Regions from separate parts of the Kitasatospora sp. NPDC001664 genome, predicted to be linked through region 3. Evidence: riboswitches for the same ligand, from Rfam matches in the RefSeq annotation. Region 3 holds a riboswitch; each other region holds the start of a gene.

What was found. A riboswitch is a leader RNA that binds a small molecule or an ion and turns the genes downstream of it on or off. The one in region 3 is predicted to bind cyclic di-AMP.
Region 1: it holds a riboswitch for cyclic di-AMP, as region 3 does, so the genes downstream of both, ACWCYY_RS19820 (NlpC/P60 family protein) here and ACWCYY_RS15150 (transglycosylase family protein) in region 3, are expected to answer to the same signal.
Region 2: it holds a riboswitch for cyclic di-AMP, as region 3 does, so the genes downstream of both, ACWCYY_RS08665 (M23 family metallopeptidase) here and ACWCYY_RS15150 (transglycosylase family protein) in region 3, are expected to answer to the same signal.
Region 4: it holds a riboswitch for cyclic di-AMP, as region 3 does, so the genes downstream of both, ACWCYY_RS32260 (transglycosylase family protein) here and ACWCYY_RS15150 (transglycosylase family protein) in region 3, are expected to answer to the same signal.

Annotation. Positions count from the first base shown of each region.
Region 1 covers NZ_JBSFGS010000013.1:73,622-77,215, forward strand. Annotated here, with positions in the region: gene ACWCYY_RS19815 (C40 family peptidase) at 1-135, opposite strand, end outside; gene ACWCYY_RS19820 (NlpC/P60 family protein) at 353-1,408, opposite strand; cyclic di-AMP (ydaO/yuaA leader) riboswitch at 1,470-1,631, opposite strand; gene ACWCYY_RS19825 (C40 family peptidase) at 2,004-3,035, opposite strand; gene ACWCYY_RS19830 (NYN domain-containing protein) at 3,231-3,594, opposite strand, start outside.
Region 2 covers NZ_JBSFGS010000004.1:355,593-359,186, forward strand. Annotated here, with positions in the region: tRNA gene ACWCYY_RS08655 (tRNA-Pro) at 92-165, opposite strand; tRNA gene ACWCYY_RS08660 (tRNA-Gly) at 351-421, shown strand; gene ACWCYY_RS08665 (M23 family metallopeptidase) at 490-1,515, opposite strand; cyclic di-AMP (ydaO/yuaA leader) riboswitch at 1,518-1,667, opposite strand; gene ACWCYY_RS08670 (DUF6348 family protein) at 2,037-2,765, shown strand; gene ACWCYY_RS08675 (hypothetical protein) at 2,829-3,023, opposite strand; gene ACWCYY_RS08680 (PP2C family protein-serine/threonine phosphatase) at 3,353-3,594, opposite strand, start outside.
Region 3 covers NZ_JBSFGS010000009.1:148,719-152,312, forward strand. Annotated here, with positions in the region: gene ACWCYY_RS15140 (SDR family NAD(P)-dependent oxidoreductase) at 1-108, opposite strand, end outside; gene ACWCYY_RS15145 (cytochrome P450 family protein) at 269-1,516, shown strand; cyclic di-AMP (ydaO/yuaA leader) riboswitch at 1,742-1,894, shown strand; gene ACWCYY_RS15150 (transglycosylase family protein) at 1,900-2,661, shown strand; gene eno (phosphopyruvate hydratase) at 2,856-3,594, shown strand, end outside.
Region 4 covers NZ_JBSFGS010000029.1:64,749-68,342, forward strand. Annotated here, with positions in the region: gene ACWCYY_RS32250 (LacI family DNA-binding transcriptional regulator) at 1-84, shown strand, start outside; gene ACWCYY_RS32255 (hypothetical protein) at 136-339, opposite strand; gene ACWCYY_RS32260 (transglycosylase family protein) at 406-1,557, opposite strand; cyclic di-AMP (ydaO/yuaA leader) riboswitch at 1,544-1,744, opposite strand; gene ACWCYY_RS32265 (hypothetical protein) at 1,936-3,594, shown strand, end outside.

The sequences.
Region 1 (3,594 bases), on a different contig from region 3:
GGTCGGCTCGGCCGGGGCGCCGGGCGCGGCGGCCGCGCCCCCGGCCGCCGCCACGCCGAGCACCGTGGTGGCGGCGGCGGTGAGCACCAGCGCGCGGGTCAGCCGGCGGGCGGCCGGCAGGGGGGAACGAGACACGGCGGCGGCTCCTGTGCGGCCGGGCCACCGCCGCCGACCAGGTGGGCGGGCGTCCTGACGGAGGTCCGGGGGCAGACGTTAGCGAGTCGCGGCGATCTAGTCCAAACCCCTACAGGGACGAATATTTGACCACTAATCGGACAGCTGATCCACCGTCGGGAAACGCCGCAGGCCCGGCACGGGGCCGGGCCTGCGGGCTGTAGGACGTTCGGGTGGGTCAGACCCGGACGATCGCGTTGATCGGCATCACCGTGGCGGACTCGTGCCGGACCAGGGTGCCGGTGCGCGGGGCGTGCACGATCTGGCCGCCGCCGACGTACAGGCCGACGTGGTGCCGGTCGCCGTAGTAGATGATCAGGTCGCCGGGCTTGGCGTCGGCGATGTTGGTGCCGATGTTGGTGCCGGCGCCGGCCTGCGACTGCGAGGTGCGCGGCAGCGAGATCCCGGCCTTCTTGAACGACCAGACCATCAGGCCGGAGCAGTCGAAGGAGTCCGGGCCGGTGTCGCCCCAGCCGTAGGGCTTGCCGATCTGCGCCTCGGCGGCGGCGACCACGGTCGCGGCGAAGGAGCCGGCCGGGAGGGAGCTCAGGTCGGTGCGGCTCTCCGAACGGGAGGCGCGCTCGTCACCGCCGGAGGACTGCGGCTTGGCCGCGGACTTCGCCGCGGCGGCCTTGGCGCTCGCCTCGGCGGCGGCCTTCTGCTCGGCCTCGCGGATCTTCTGCTTCTCGGCCGCGTCCAGCGAGTCGTACAGGGCCTGGGCCTTCGCCAACTTGCCCTGGACGTCCTCCTTCTGGGCCTTCAGCTGCTGGCTGGTCTTCTCCAGGTCGGCCAGCTTGCCCTGGGTCTCGGCCTTCTGCTGGTCGAGCTTGTCCTGCTCGGTCTTCAGCTGCTTCAGCGCGTCGGCCTGCGAGACGCCGACCTGGTTGATCGCACCGGCCTGGCCGAGGAAGGCGTCCGGGCTGCTGGAGAGCATCAGCTGGACGGTCGGGGATATCCCACCGCTGCGGTACTGCTCGGCGGCGATCTCACCGAGGCTGGCCTGGAGGGCGTTCACCTGCTCCTGACCGCGCGCCACCTCGTCCTGGAGGTGGCCGACCTGGGTCTGCAGGGCCTGCTGCTTCTCGGTGTTCGCGTTGAACTGCTCGGTCGTGACCTCGGCCTGCTCGTTGAGCTGGTCGATCTGGCTCTTGACCTCGTCCTTGGAGGGCTGCGGGTCGGCGTGCGCTCCGGTCTGGCTGGAGAGGACCACGGCGGCGGCAGCGGCGGCCGTCATGATCGAGACGCGGGTACGACTGGCAGGCTTGGGACGACGATGGGACGCCACGAAGGCGGGCTCCTTCTTCCTACGTCCGCCTACCGGGTGAGCTGACGGGTTCGGGCTGGAAGGTAGCCCTACGACGTCTCACCCCCGCACCGTCTCGCGACGGACCGGCCGGCCTGACGCCGATTCACCCCGAGGAACGTGGTTCCCCGGCTCCGATCGGCAGCCACCCCCTCGGGGGTCCCCTGTCGGGCAGTCAACTCTCCCTGCCCCGCTGCGTCTCGAACTCGGCGGTAACCACCGCCGCCGCCCAGGCTGGACGATCGACAGTGCGGTGGTTCGACAATGACCCTAGTAACCCAACCGTGATCGGTTCAAATCCTTGTAAGAAAAAAGACGGAAGAAAGTCCAAGTGCATTTGTGATTGCGACCGACCGTGATCACGAATGCACGGTGAGCTGAGATTTCGCCCTCCGGAGACGACGGAGGGCCCGCCGGAGGTGTCCCACATCACAGCGGGATTCCGGCGGGCCCGGGCGTGTCACGGGGCGTCAGTTGCCCCGGCTCACACCAGATGTCCGTTATGCCGTGCTCGGCTGACCGGCCGTCAGACGCGGCGGATGGTCTTGATCGGCATCACGTTGGCGGGGGCCACCTTGACCACGTCACCGGTGCGCGGCGCGTGCACCATCATGCCGTTGCCGATGTACATGCCGACGTGGTGCGCGTCGCTGTGATAGATGATCAGGTCGCCCGGCTGGGCGTTGGCCACGTCGTTGCCCACGTTGGTGCCGACGCTGGCCTGCGACTGCGAGGTGCGCGGCAGCGAGACGCCGGCCTGCGCGTAGGCCCAGACCATCAGGCCGGAGCAGTCGAAGTTGTTCGGGCCGGTGGCGCCCCAGACGTACGCGCGGCCCTGCTTGCTGAGCGCGGCGTTCATCGCGACGCCCGCGTAGCCGGCGGCCGGCGGCAGGGTGCTCGGGTCGATCCGGGTGGCACCGCGGGAGGAGCGGTCGCCGCTGGTGATGGCGGCGCGGTCGGCGGCGCTCAGCTGGTTGAGGAGGTTCTTGGCCTCCTGCAGCTTGCGCTGGACCTCGTTCTTGGAGTCGTTCAGGGCCTTGGTGTTGCGGTCCAGCTCGGCCAGCACCGAGGCGGCCTCGGCCTTCTGCTGGTCCAGCCGGCGCTGCTGGTCCTGGAGCGAGCGCAGGGTCTGCGCCTGGGTCTGGTTGACCTGGTCGGCGCTGGAGGCCTTGCTCAGGTAGCCGTCCGGGTCGGAGGCGAGCATCAGCGCCACCGACGGGTCGACCCCGCCGTTGCGGTACTCGTCCGCCGCCACGGCGGCCAGGCCGGTCTGGAGCTGCGTCATCTGCTCCTGGCCGCGGGCCACCTGGTCCTGCAGCTGGTCGGCCTGCTTGCGCAGCTGGTCGGCCCGCTCCTTGGCGCCGTTGTAGCGCTCGGCGGCCTGCTCGCCCTCTTCGTAGAGCTTGTCGACCTGGGCCTTGACCTCGTCCTTGGTCGGCTTCGCGGGGGCCGCGTAGGCACCGGACTGGGCGGAGACGGCGACCGCGGTCGCAGCGGCGGCGGTGAGCACGATGACCCGTGCGCGGCTCGGCTGCTTGGGACGGCGGTGGGAAGCCAAGGTGACGAACTCCTTCAGCACTCCTGGACGCCCACCCGTTCGAGCGATAGTCCAGAAAATAGGTTTGACGCCTGACCCTAGTGAGTCAGGAGCCGTCGCGCCACTCCCCTACCGGGACGAACTTCCCTACGCACAGCGGCTTTCACGAGACGGACACAAACGCGCCACGCTCCCCTGACCGGACATCAGAAGAGTTCACGGCCTGGACAGCCGCCGGAGCAGCAGCATCGAGGAGACCGGGCGCGCACCCGCCTTCTTCACGCCGTCCGCCACCTCCTTGTCGGTGGAGACCACCACCACCGGCCGCCCCTGCGGCTCGGCCCGCACCAGCCGGCGGATCAGCTCGTCCGCCGTCTCGCCGGTCCGGCTGAACCGCACCCGCACGCCGCGCGGCGGCGCCATGATGACCGGAGCGTCCAGGTCCTGACCGTCGAACACGCAGGTCACCTCGGCCTGGGTGCGCTGGGCCAGCATCGCCAGCCCGCCCAACAGCCGCATCCGCTGCTGCTCCAGCGGCAGCGTCGGGTACCCGGTCTTCGTCACGTTGTAGCCGTCCACC
Region 2 (3,594 bases), on a different contig from region 3:
CACACGGATGACGGGGCCCCGCGCGAGGACCCCCGGACGGCCCCCGGGACGCCAACAGGGCCCCGCCTTCGGACGAGACCCTGCCGCACTGTCGGGGTGGCCGGATTCGAACCGACGGCCTTCCGCTCCCAAAGCGGACGCGCTACCAAACTGCGCCACACCCCGTGGTGCCGAGAGGAAGCGTACACGCCACCCCACACCCCCACGGCCGTTCCCACGGGCGGCCGTTGACGGTCCCGGCGGGCGGCCCCGACGTGCCGGAGCGCGAAAGCGGTGTGCGAGCAGCCGACCCGACCAGGTACGCTGACCCTGTCCTCGGGACCGCAGCACGCGGCCACGGGGCGTCCTGTGCGGGTGTAGCTCAATGGTAGAGCCCCAGTCTTCCAAACTGGTCACGCGAGTTCGATTCTCGTCACCCGCTCCGCGAAAGGCTCCGGCCCCCGGTCACTGACCGGGGGCCGGAGCCTTTCTGACGTCGTCTCAGTCCTCTCAGACGTTGACGCCGTGGGCGCGCAGGTACGCGACCGGGTCGACGTCGGAGCCGTAGGAGGCGCCGGTGCGGACCTCGAAGTGCAGGTGCGGGCCGGTCACGTTGCCGGTGGCACCCGAGAGGCCGATCTGCTGGCCGGCCGAGACGGTCTGGCCGGCCGAGACGCCGATCGAGGAGAGGTGGGCGTACTCGGAGTACTTGCCGTCCGCGTGGCGGATGACGACCTCGTTGCCATAGGCGCCGCCGTTGCCGGCCTTGACCACGGTGCCCGAGGTGATGGCCTTCACGCTGGTGCCGGTGGAGGCGCGGAAGTCCACACCGGTGTGGTAGCCGCTGGACCAGCTGGAGCCGGAGGCGTGGTACGCGGTGGAGGTGCCGCCGCTGACCGGGGCCACGTAGCCGCCGGAGGCGACGGTGGTGGAGGTCTCGGCCTTGGGCGCGGCGGCCTTCGGGGCGGCGGCCTTGGGGGCGGCGGCCTTCGGAGCCGCGGCCTGCGGGGCGGCGGCCTTGGGGGTCGCGGCCTTCGGGGCCGGGGTGGAGGCCTTGGAGCGCGAGGCCTTGGTGGTGTCCGCGGACTCGGTGCTCTTGGACTGCTGCTGCGGGGCCGGGGTCTGGGCCGGCGCCGGGGCGGCGGCCGCGGCCTTGCCCGCGAGCGAGAGGTTCTGGCCCGGGTAGATCAGGTCCGGGTTGCCGCCGATGACGGACCGGTTGTCCTGGTAGAGCTTCTGCCAGCCGCCGTCGACCTGCTGGGCGGAGGCGATCTTCGAGAGGGTGTCGCCGCTGACGACCTGGTAGGCCTTGGCCTCGGCGGCCGGAGCGGCGGCCGGAGCCTCGGCGGGCGCGGCCGCCGGGGCGGACTCGGCCACCACGGCGGTGACGGCGGCGGCCTCGGGGGCGGCGGCCGGGGTGTGGCTCTGGTGCGCGCTGGCGGCGCTGACCGGGACGGCGAACGCGGCACCGACCACACCGGTGGCGACCGCGATGCGGGTCAGACGGGACAGCTGGACGCGACGGTGCTTGCCCATGGGGCTTTCCTCTCCGACGCCTGTGAGGTGAGCTGTCGGGTTCGGGCTGGAGATGCCCGGCCGCTGGCGCGGCTTCACCCCTAGCCGGACCGGCGTACCGGTACGGCGACTTACCTGTGGGTCCCCCACTCCTGCCATGGCTGTGCTGGTTCGAGGCTCCGGGTGGTGGCAGGACTCGGCGTTCCACCCGGTGGGCCCGTCCGGTCGATCCGCCGGACTGGATCCGCAGCTAAGCCCATCGCCCCGGCCGCTGGCAACCCCGGGTTGAACGATCAACGACGATCGGGCGGGACCAAAGTCACTCCGGGCCGGGGACTTCGGCCCTTGGCGGCCATGATCGCTGACCCTGGGCCGATCCTCCGTGCACGCAGGGTGTCGAATGCGACGGTCCGGGTACGGCCCTGCGCGCTCCGTCGGCAGGCGCCGTGACACCGGTCACGCCAGGCCGATACGCTCGCCGTTCGAGGTTCCCGTTCGAGAACAGAGCGCCGCCGTCCGGGCGGCACCGAGGAGATCCGCCCGTGCCCCACGAGGAGCGGCTGGCCGTCATCCGACGCGGAGTGGTCCGCGAGATGGCCCGCCTGGGCCTGGAGTTCACCGTGGACGGTGCGGTGGTCCGGGGGCCCGGCACCACCGCCGTGGCGGTCCGCGACCACGCCGAGCGGGGCACCACCGGCCACGTCGACCTCGGCTACGTCCTCCAGCTCGGCCGGGGCGACGGTCCGGTGGTCTGGGACTGCGCGGCGGGCTTCGGCGGCGACGACGCCGAGCAGCTCGACAACGCGGTGATGATCTGGGCCGGCACCACCGCCACCGCCGTGCTCCAACTCCTGGACGGCGGGCACGCGTTCAGCACTCCCGAGTTCCCCGGCTGGCGGGTGGTGCAGAGCCCGGCGGCCACCTTCGGCACCGGCTCGGAGCTGCTCGCCGACTGGCTCGCGGAGCAGCACTCCTCCCCCGCGCTGGCCGCCGCCGTGCTGCCGGAGCTGGTGCCCGGCCAGGTCAACGGCGTGAAGCTGTTCTTCGGCGGCAAGGCCGGCCACGACGTGGCCGAGGTGCGGGTGAACGGCCGGGTCAGCAGCGCGGCCTCGCGGGCCCTGCGCGCACAGGACTGGCCGCGCGGCGAACGGCTCTGCTGGGCGCGGCTGTTCCTGGTGTTCGCGCCCGAGCCCGAGGCACTGCCGGAGCGCGCGGCGGCGCCCGCACCACCGCGCGGAAGATTCGCGCGCTGGTGGCGGGGACGGCGCTGACCCACCGTCAGGCGGGCCCGCGACCGGACGCCTCCCGGCCGGGCCGGCCGGGGTGGCGGCTGCTCAGCTGGCGACCGAGGAGATGGTCTGCGCGAGCTGGCTGAGGAAGTCCTGGATCGGCTTGGCCGCCGTGGACTGGCTCAGCATGAAGCCGAAGAGCGCGGCGATGATGGCATGGCTGGTCTTCAACTGCTTGTTGCGGATGAAGATCACGCAGATGATGCCGAACAGGACCAGGGCTGAGACGGAGAAGGCCACCCGGACTCACTTCCTCTTTCTACGTAGCGAGTTTCGTGGCGGGCCCAATCCCCCGAGCAATCCCCCGGACCCCCCGAGAACCGACCGTCCCACCCGGACTCAGTGTGGTCGTTCGTGCGGACTGCGTAAAGGACTTGCCGTGAGCAGGCCCCGAAGATCCTGCGATGTGAGACGAATTTCCGCCGACCGAGACGATAGCCGAGCAGGCCTGACGGTCCGTCGGCAGGGCCGCCCCAACTGGCACTTGACGGCTCCGGGCGGTCCTAGATCCACTTTCCGGACTATGCCCCAGGAATGGCCGAAGATCGGCGTCGGGACTTGACAGTCGGTCAGCCCCGCCAGAGCAGCAGGACCGCGCGGTCGTCGTTGACGTCCTTGGCCACCGACTCGATGAGCTTCACCGCCGAGCCGCGGCCGCCGAGTTGGGCGAACGGGGCGCCCCCGACCAGCCGGTCCGCCTCGCCCATCAGCCGGTCCATGCCCTCGGTGAGGTCACGGCCGGGCACCTCCACCATGCCGTCGGTGCAGAGCATCAGCACGTCGCCGCGGTCCAACCGGCCGCGCACGCCCT
Region 3 (3,594 bases):
GGCGATCAGCATCCCGGCCGCGCCGGCGGCGGCGAACCGCCGGGCCAGCCCGGCACCCGAACCGCCGTCCAGTACCGCGATGACCACCACTGCCCCGGTTACTCGCATGGGACTGCTCCTCCTTGAGCCGCGCCCGGCGGGACGCGCCGCACCGGCGTCCCTCCAAGTCCGTATCGGAGGATCGTAAGCACGCTCCGATCCTCCGCAAGAGCAATTACCCGCCAGGTGACCAGGCTCACTCATACTTCGGCGGGTTACCGTTCACACCATGCCGGACAGCCCCGCCCCGACCCAGCCCGCCCTCTTCACCTGGGAGTTCGCCGCCGATCCGTACCCCGCGTACGCCTGGCTGCGCGAGCACGCCCCGGTGCACCGCACCACGCTGCCCAGCGGGGTGGACGCCTGGCTGGTCACCCGGTACGCGGACGCCCGGCAGGCGCTGGCCGACGCCCGGCTCTCCAAGAACCCGGCGCACCACAGCGAGCAGGCCCACCGCACCGGCCGGGTCGGCATCCCGGGGGAGCGGCAGGCCGACCTGATGACCCATCTGCTGAACATCGACCCGCCGGACCACACCCGGCTGCGCCGGCTGGTCTCCAAGGCCTTCACCCCGCGCCGGGTGGCCGAGTTCCAGCCCCGGGTGCAGGAGCTGACCGACCGCCTGGTGGACGGCTTCGCGGCCCGCGGCGAGGCCGACCTGATCCACGAGTTCGCCTTCCCGCTGCCCATCTACGCGATCTGCGACCTGCTCGGCGTGCCGCCGGAGGACCAGGACGACCTGCGGGACTGGGCCGGGGCGATGATCCGTCACCACGGCGGCCAACGCGGCGGAGTGGGGCGGGCGGTGAAGAGGATCCGCGCCTACCTGCTGGAGCTGATCCACCGCAAGCGGGCCGACCTCGGCGACGACCTGATCTCCGGCCTGATCCGCGCCAGTGACCACGGTGAGCACCTGACGGAGAACGAGGCCGCCGCGATGGCCTTCATCCTGCTGTTCGCCGGCTTCGAGACCACCATCAACCTGATCGGCAACGGCACCTACGCCCTGCTGCGCGACCCGGAGCAGCGGGAGCTGCTGCAGGCGTCGCTGCGCCGGGGCGAGAGCGCGCTGCTGGAGACGGCGGTGGAGGAACTGCTGCGCTACGACGGCCCGGTGGAGCTGGCCACCTGGCGGTTCGCCACCAGCCCGCTGACCATCGGCGGGGTGGACATCCCGGTCGGCGACCCGGTGCTGGTGGTACTGGCGGCGGCCGACCGCGACCCGGCCCGGTTCGCGGCGGAGAACACCCTCGACCTCGCGCGCAAGGACAATCCGCACCTGGGTTTCGGCCACGGCATCCACTACTGCATCGGCGCCCCGCTGGCCCGGATGGAGGGTCAGCTCGCGCTCGCCGCCCTGCTGACCCGGCTGCCCGACCTGCAACTCGCCGCCGAGCCCGCTGACCTGCGCTGGCGCGGCGGCCTGATTATGCGCGGGCTGCGGGAGTTGCCGGTCCGCTTCACCCCGGAAGGCTGAACACCCGTTATCTGACGGCGTGTCGGTCATATCTGATCGACCGTGATCTGAATACACATCAATCCGGCCACAGGAGTACGGTTTGTGGACGACCCACCGCGCAGCGTGATTTCGGTGTGATGTGTTCGACATGAGCTTGTGATCGATCAGCTGATCTGCTTACCCTCCCTGGAGTCCGCAGCTGCGGACCCCGCGCGCGGAACGCCGAATCCTGCCCGCCGCGCTACCGGGACACCGACCAGACCCTTGGGCAGGGGCGGGGGACCCACACGTACGTCGCCGTCCCCCCACGGCTTGGGGTGAAGCCGCCTCACGGCGGCCGGGCCACCTCCCGGTCCGAACCCGACAGCTCACCTCGCAGGCGTGCGGAGAGGGACTTCTTCATGCTGTTTTCTGGTTCGGGCCGTCACCGTCGTCGTACCCAGGCCGAGAAGGCGATCGCCGTCGCGGGCGTCGCGGGCGTCGGCCTCGCCCTTCCGCTGATGGCCGCCACCGGCGCCCAGGCCGCACCCGTCTCGACCTGGGACAAGGTCGCCCAGTGCGAGAGCGGCGGAAACTGGTCGATCAACACCGGCAACGGCTTCTACGGCGGTCTGCAGTTCACCTCCAGCACCTGGGCCGGCTTCGGCGGCAAGGCCTACGCGCCGCAGGCCAACCAGGCCACCAAGGGCCAGCAGATCGCGGTCGCCGAGAAGGTGCTCGCCTCCCAGGGCCCCGGCGCCTGGCCGGTCTGCTCCGTGAAGGCGGGCCTGACCAAGGGCGGCGCCGCCGCCCAGGTCGACACCAACTCCGAGGCCAAGGCCTCCCGTTCGGAGACCCGCACGGCCGCGCCGAAGGCGGAGACCCCGAAGGCCGCCGCGCCCAAGACGGAGACCAAGAAGGCGGCGCCGAAGGCCGCCGAGACCACCAAGCCGGCGCCCAAGGTCGAGACCCCGAAGGCCGCCGCGCCGACGGTGAACGCCCCGAAGCACGCCGCGCCGAAGGCCCCGGCCACCGGCAGCTACACCGTCAAGTCCGGTGACACCCTGTCCGGCATCGCCGCCGCCAAGGGCCAGGACTGGCACCAGGTCTACCAGGCCAACAAGTCGGTCGTGGGTGGCAACCCCGACCTGATCTACCCCGGCCAGGTCCTCCAGCTGGGCTGATCCGACGCACCGTCATCACGGAGGGGCCGCACCGTTCGACGGTGCGGCCCCTCCGTGCCCGTCCCAGGTGAACTACCGGTGGGTAGGAAGGCCACGAGGTGAGACGGGACCAAGGTCAGCGTGGTCCCGGGGCCCGGTGCGGTTAGGCTCTGGTCGTAACGACTACACATCCCGCTTCCGCAAGGAGATGCCTCGTGCCGTCCATCGATGTCGTCGTAGCCCGCGAGATCCTCGACTCCCGTGGCAACCCCACGGTCGAGGTCGAGGTCGGTCTGGACGACGGCAGCACCGGCCGTGCCGCCGTCCCGTCGGGTGCCTCCACCGGCGCCTTCGAGGCGCTTGAGCTCCGCGACGGTGACAAGAACCGCTACTTCGGCAAGGGCGTCGAGAAGGCCGTCCTGGCCGTCATCGAGCAGATCGGCCCGGAGCTCGTCGGCTACGACGCCACCGAGCAGCGCCTGATCGACCAGGCCATGCTCGACCTGGACGCCACCCCGGACAAGTCCTCGCTCGGCGCCAACGCCATCCTGGGCGTCTCGCTCGCCGTGGCGCACGCCGCCTCCGAGGCCAGCGACCTGCCGCTGTTCCGCTACCTGGGCGGCCCGAACGCGCACGTCCTGCCCGTCCCGATGATGAACATCCTGAACGGTGGGTCGCACGCCGACTCCAACGTCGACATCCAGGAGTTCATGATCGCCCCGATCGGCGCGGAGTCCTTCTCCGAGGCCGTCCGCTGGGGCGTCGAGGTCTACCACACGCTCAAGGGCGTCCTGAAGGAGCGCGGCCTCTCCACCGGCCTGGGCGACGAGGGCGGCTTCGCGCCGAACCTGGACTCCAACCGCGAGGCCCTGGACCTCATCACCGAGGCCATCAAGAAGGCCGGCTACACCCCGGGCAAGGACGTCGCGCTGGCGCTCGACGTGGCCGCCTCCG
Region 4 (3,594 bases), on a different contig from region 3:
AGTGGCTCGCAGCGCGGTGAGTTCATGTTCCAGCCCGAGCTGGTCATGCGCGGCTCCACCGGCCCGCGCCAGCACGGGCGTTAGGACGCGCGAGAAGGGCCCGGGGTCGTCGTGACCCCGGGCCCCTCCGTGCTGTCAGCCCTCCTGGACGACACCGCCCCTGGGTTCGGTGAGGCGCGCCTCGTCGGCGGCGTCGCCGGTCCGTGCCTCGGTGCGGCGCGAGCGCACGAGGTAGTCGCGCAGGATCAGCTCGACGGCGTCCTGCGGGTTCTTGGTGCCGGCGAGGAGCATCAGCTCGATCGCGAAGTCGGCTTCCAGGGAGACGTTGACCTTGGCCATGGCGGCAGGATACGGCCGTGCCCCCGGAGCCGACCAGGTCTCCGGGGGCACGGCTTCATGCCGTCGTCAGACGCGGCCCGCGAAGTCGGGGGCCCAGTTGGCGATGGTCTCGGTCTTCACGCCGGCGCGGGGGTTGGCCGCCTCGACGTACTTGCCGCCGCCCAGGTAGATGGCGACGTGGTAGACGCCGGAGTTGGCGCCGTTGTTGGACCAGAACAGCAGGTCGCCCGCCTGGAGGTTGTCCAGCGAGACCCGGGTGGCGGCGTCCGCCTGGTCGTTGGCCACCCGCGGCAGGGAGATCCCGGCCTGGCGGAAGGCCGCCTGGGTCAGGCCGGAGCAGTCCCAGCCGCCGTTGCTGCTGCCGCCGTAGACGTAGGCCTGGCCGACCTTGGAGAGCGCGAAGTTGATCGCGGCGGCCTTGGAGCCGGTGGCGACGGTCGCGGTCTGCTCGGCGGCCGCGGCGGCGGACTTCTTCGCCTTGGTGGTGGTGCCGGTGGAGGCCGAACCCGACTGCGGGGCGGTCGACTTGGGGGCCGGAGCCGGGGCCGGGGCGGCCTGGGCGACGTTGCCCAGGACCAGCTGCTGGCCCGGGTAGATCATGTCCGGGCCCTCGGTGAGCTGAGCCTTGTTCAGCTCGTAGAGCTTCTCCCAGCCGCCCTCGACGTTCTGCTGCTGGGCGATGGTGGAGAGCCAGTCACCGGCCACCACGGTGTAGCTCTTGGCGGCCGCGGGCTTCGCGGCCGGCTGGGCGGCGGGCTGCTCGGCGGCCTTGGGAGCCTCCGCCTTCGGGGCCGAGGTGGTGGTCGAGGAGGTGTCGACCTGGGCGGCGGCGCCGCCCTTGGTCAGGCCCGCCTTGACGGAGCAGACCGGCCAGGCGCCGGGGCCCTGGGAGGCGAGCACCTTCTCGGCGACCGCGATCTGCTGCGCCTTGGTGGCCTGGTTGGCCTGCGGCGCGTACTGCTTGCCGCCGAACTCGGCCCAGGTGCTGGAGGTGAACTGCAGGCCGCCGTAGAAGCCGTTGCCGGTGTTGATCGACCAGTCGTTGGTGGACTCGCACGCGGCGACCTTGTCCCACACGGAGACGGGGGCGGCCGAGGCGGTGCCGGCGGTGAGGGTCGGGATGGTGAGGCCGATGCCCACGACGCCGGTGGCGGCGATGAGTCGGCGGGCACGCTTGGAAGTGGTGCTGGACAGCACGAAGACGCGTTCCTCTCCCACGCCTGCGAGGTGAGCTGTCGGATTCGGGCTGGAGTTGCCCGGCCGTGCCTGAGCGCGGCTTCACCCCAAGCCTGAAATCGGTCATACATGACCAAAACCAGGCGACTTACCTGTGGTTCCCCCGCCCCTGCCGCGGTGCTGATGAGCTGCCGACCCGTCCGGCGGCAGGATTCGGCGTTCCGGAGGGGCTGGGTCCGTGTGGTCACGAACAGGGCGTCACGTTAGGCAGAGTTAAGTTGAAACCGCAAACCCCTGTGATGCTGATCATGGTTTCTTTACCGACTCTTCATGAACCGGAAGCTGTCGATCCGGATGTCGATTCCGATCGATTCTGTTCAAATTCCTTGCGAGCAAAGGGATTTGCCTATGCTTCGGGTCATGCGGCACGCGAGAGGGCCCCAGTCGGGCCCGGCGGACAACGGATCGGCAAAGGTCAGTCGCCGGAAGCTCCTCATCGGCCTGGCGATCGGCACCGCCCTGGCGGCGGTCGGGGTGGAGGAGGTGGTACGGCGCAGCGGCAGCGGTCCTGACGCCCCCTCGGCGGCGAAGCCACCGCCGCCGACGGAAGCTTCGCATTCGCACGGTGCTTCGCCCGGTGCCTCTGACAGCCCGTCCGCCTCGGCCTCGCCCACCGAATCGGCCGCCGCCTCCGCCTCGCCCGCCGAGACGGTGCGGCCGCGGAGCTGGTCCGACCCGGCCGGCTGGAGCGGCGGCGCCGCGCCCCGCCCCGGCGCGGCGGTGCGGATCACCGACCACGTGCTGCTGGACGGCGACGTGACGGTGGGTTCGCTCCTGGTCGAACCGTCAGGTTCGCTCACCTTTGCCCCGGATCGTCCGGTTTCGCTCACCTCGCACGGCAACGTCGAGGTCCGCGGCGCGCTCACCCTCGCCCCGTCGAACGCCGCCACCGTCCACGCCGTCCGCTTCCCCGCGGTCGACGAGGGACGCTTCCAGGGCGGCGGGATGGCCCTGGTGGAGAGCGACACCGGCCTCTGGGTCACCGGCTCCGGCCGGCTCCGCCTGGCGGGCGCCCAGCGCACCGCCTGGGTCCGCGCGGCCGGCCCGCTGAAGGCCGGCGACACCAGCATCCGGCTGGCCGCCGCCCCGGCCGGCTGGCAGGTCGGCGACGAGCTCGCCGTCACCCCGACCGGGACGCCCGACGCCGAGGGCTTCTCCGAGCGCTACGACCACCGCACCGTCACCGCCGTCAACGGATCCACCGTCAGCCTGGACGGCCCGCTCAAGTACGCCCACCCCAAGGTCACCACCGGCGGCGGGGTGAGCGTCGGCGCCGAGGTGCTCAACCTGACCCGCAACGTCCGGGTCGAGGGCACCGAGAAGGGCCGGGCCCACGTCCACATCACCAGCAACCAGCGGGCCGACGTCCGCTACGCCGCGCTGCGCTGGATGGGCCCGAGGTCGGCCGGCAAGGAGAAGTGGGCCGGCAAGCCCGTCACCGAGCCGGTGCTCGGCCGGTACGGGTTGCACTTCCACATGCTCGGCGACACCACCCGGGGCACCGTGGTGGAGGGCGTGGTGGTCCGCGACACCGGCAGCCACGCCTTCGTGCCGCACAACTGCCACGGCATCACCTTCCGCTCCTGCATCGCCCACCAGACCTGGGAGGACGCCTACTGGTGGGACGGTCCGCTGGACACCCGCACCCCCCAGGGGCCCTCCAACGACATCACCTACGACGCCTGCGTGGCCTCCCGCACCCAGTTCGACCCCAACCCGCGCGGCTACCGGCTGACCGGCTTCAGCCTCGGCGCGGGCAAGGGCGGGGTGGCCCGGGACTGCGTGGCGGTCGGCGTCCAGGGCGCCAACGGCGCCTCCGGCTACGAGTGGCCGGAGACCAGCGAAGGGGTGTGGACCTTCGAGCGCTGCCTGGCCCACAACAACCTGGAGAACGGCATCTTCGTCTGGCTGAACGCCGAATTCCACCACACCGTGGGCCAGTTCGTGGCCTACCACAACGGCGGCTGGGGCATCGAGCACGGCGCCTACCTGAACGACTTCGACTACAACGGAACCGTC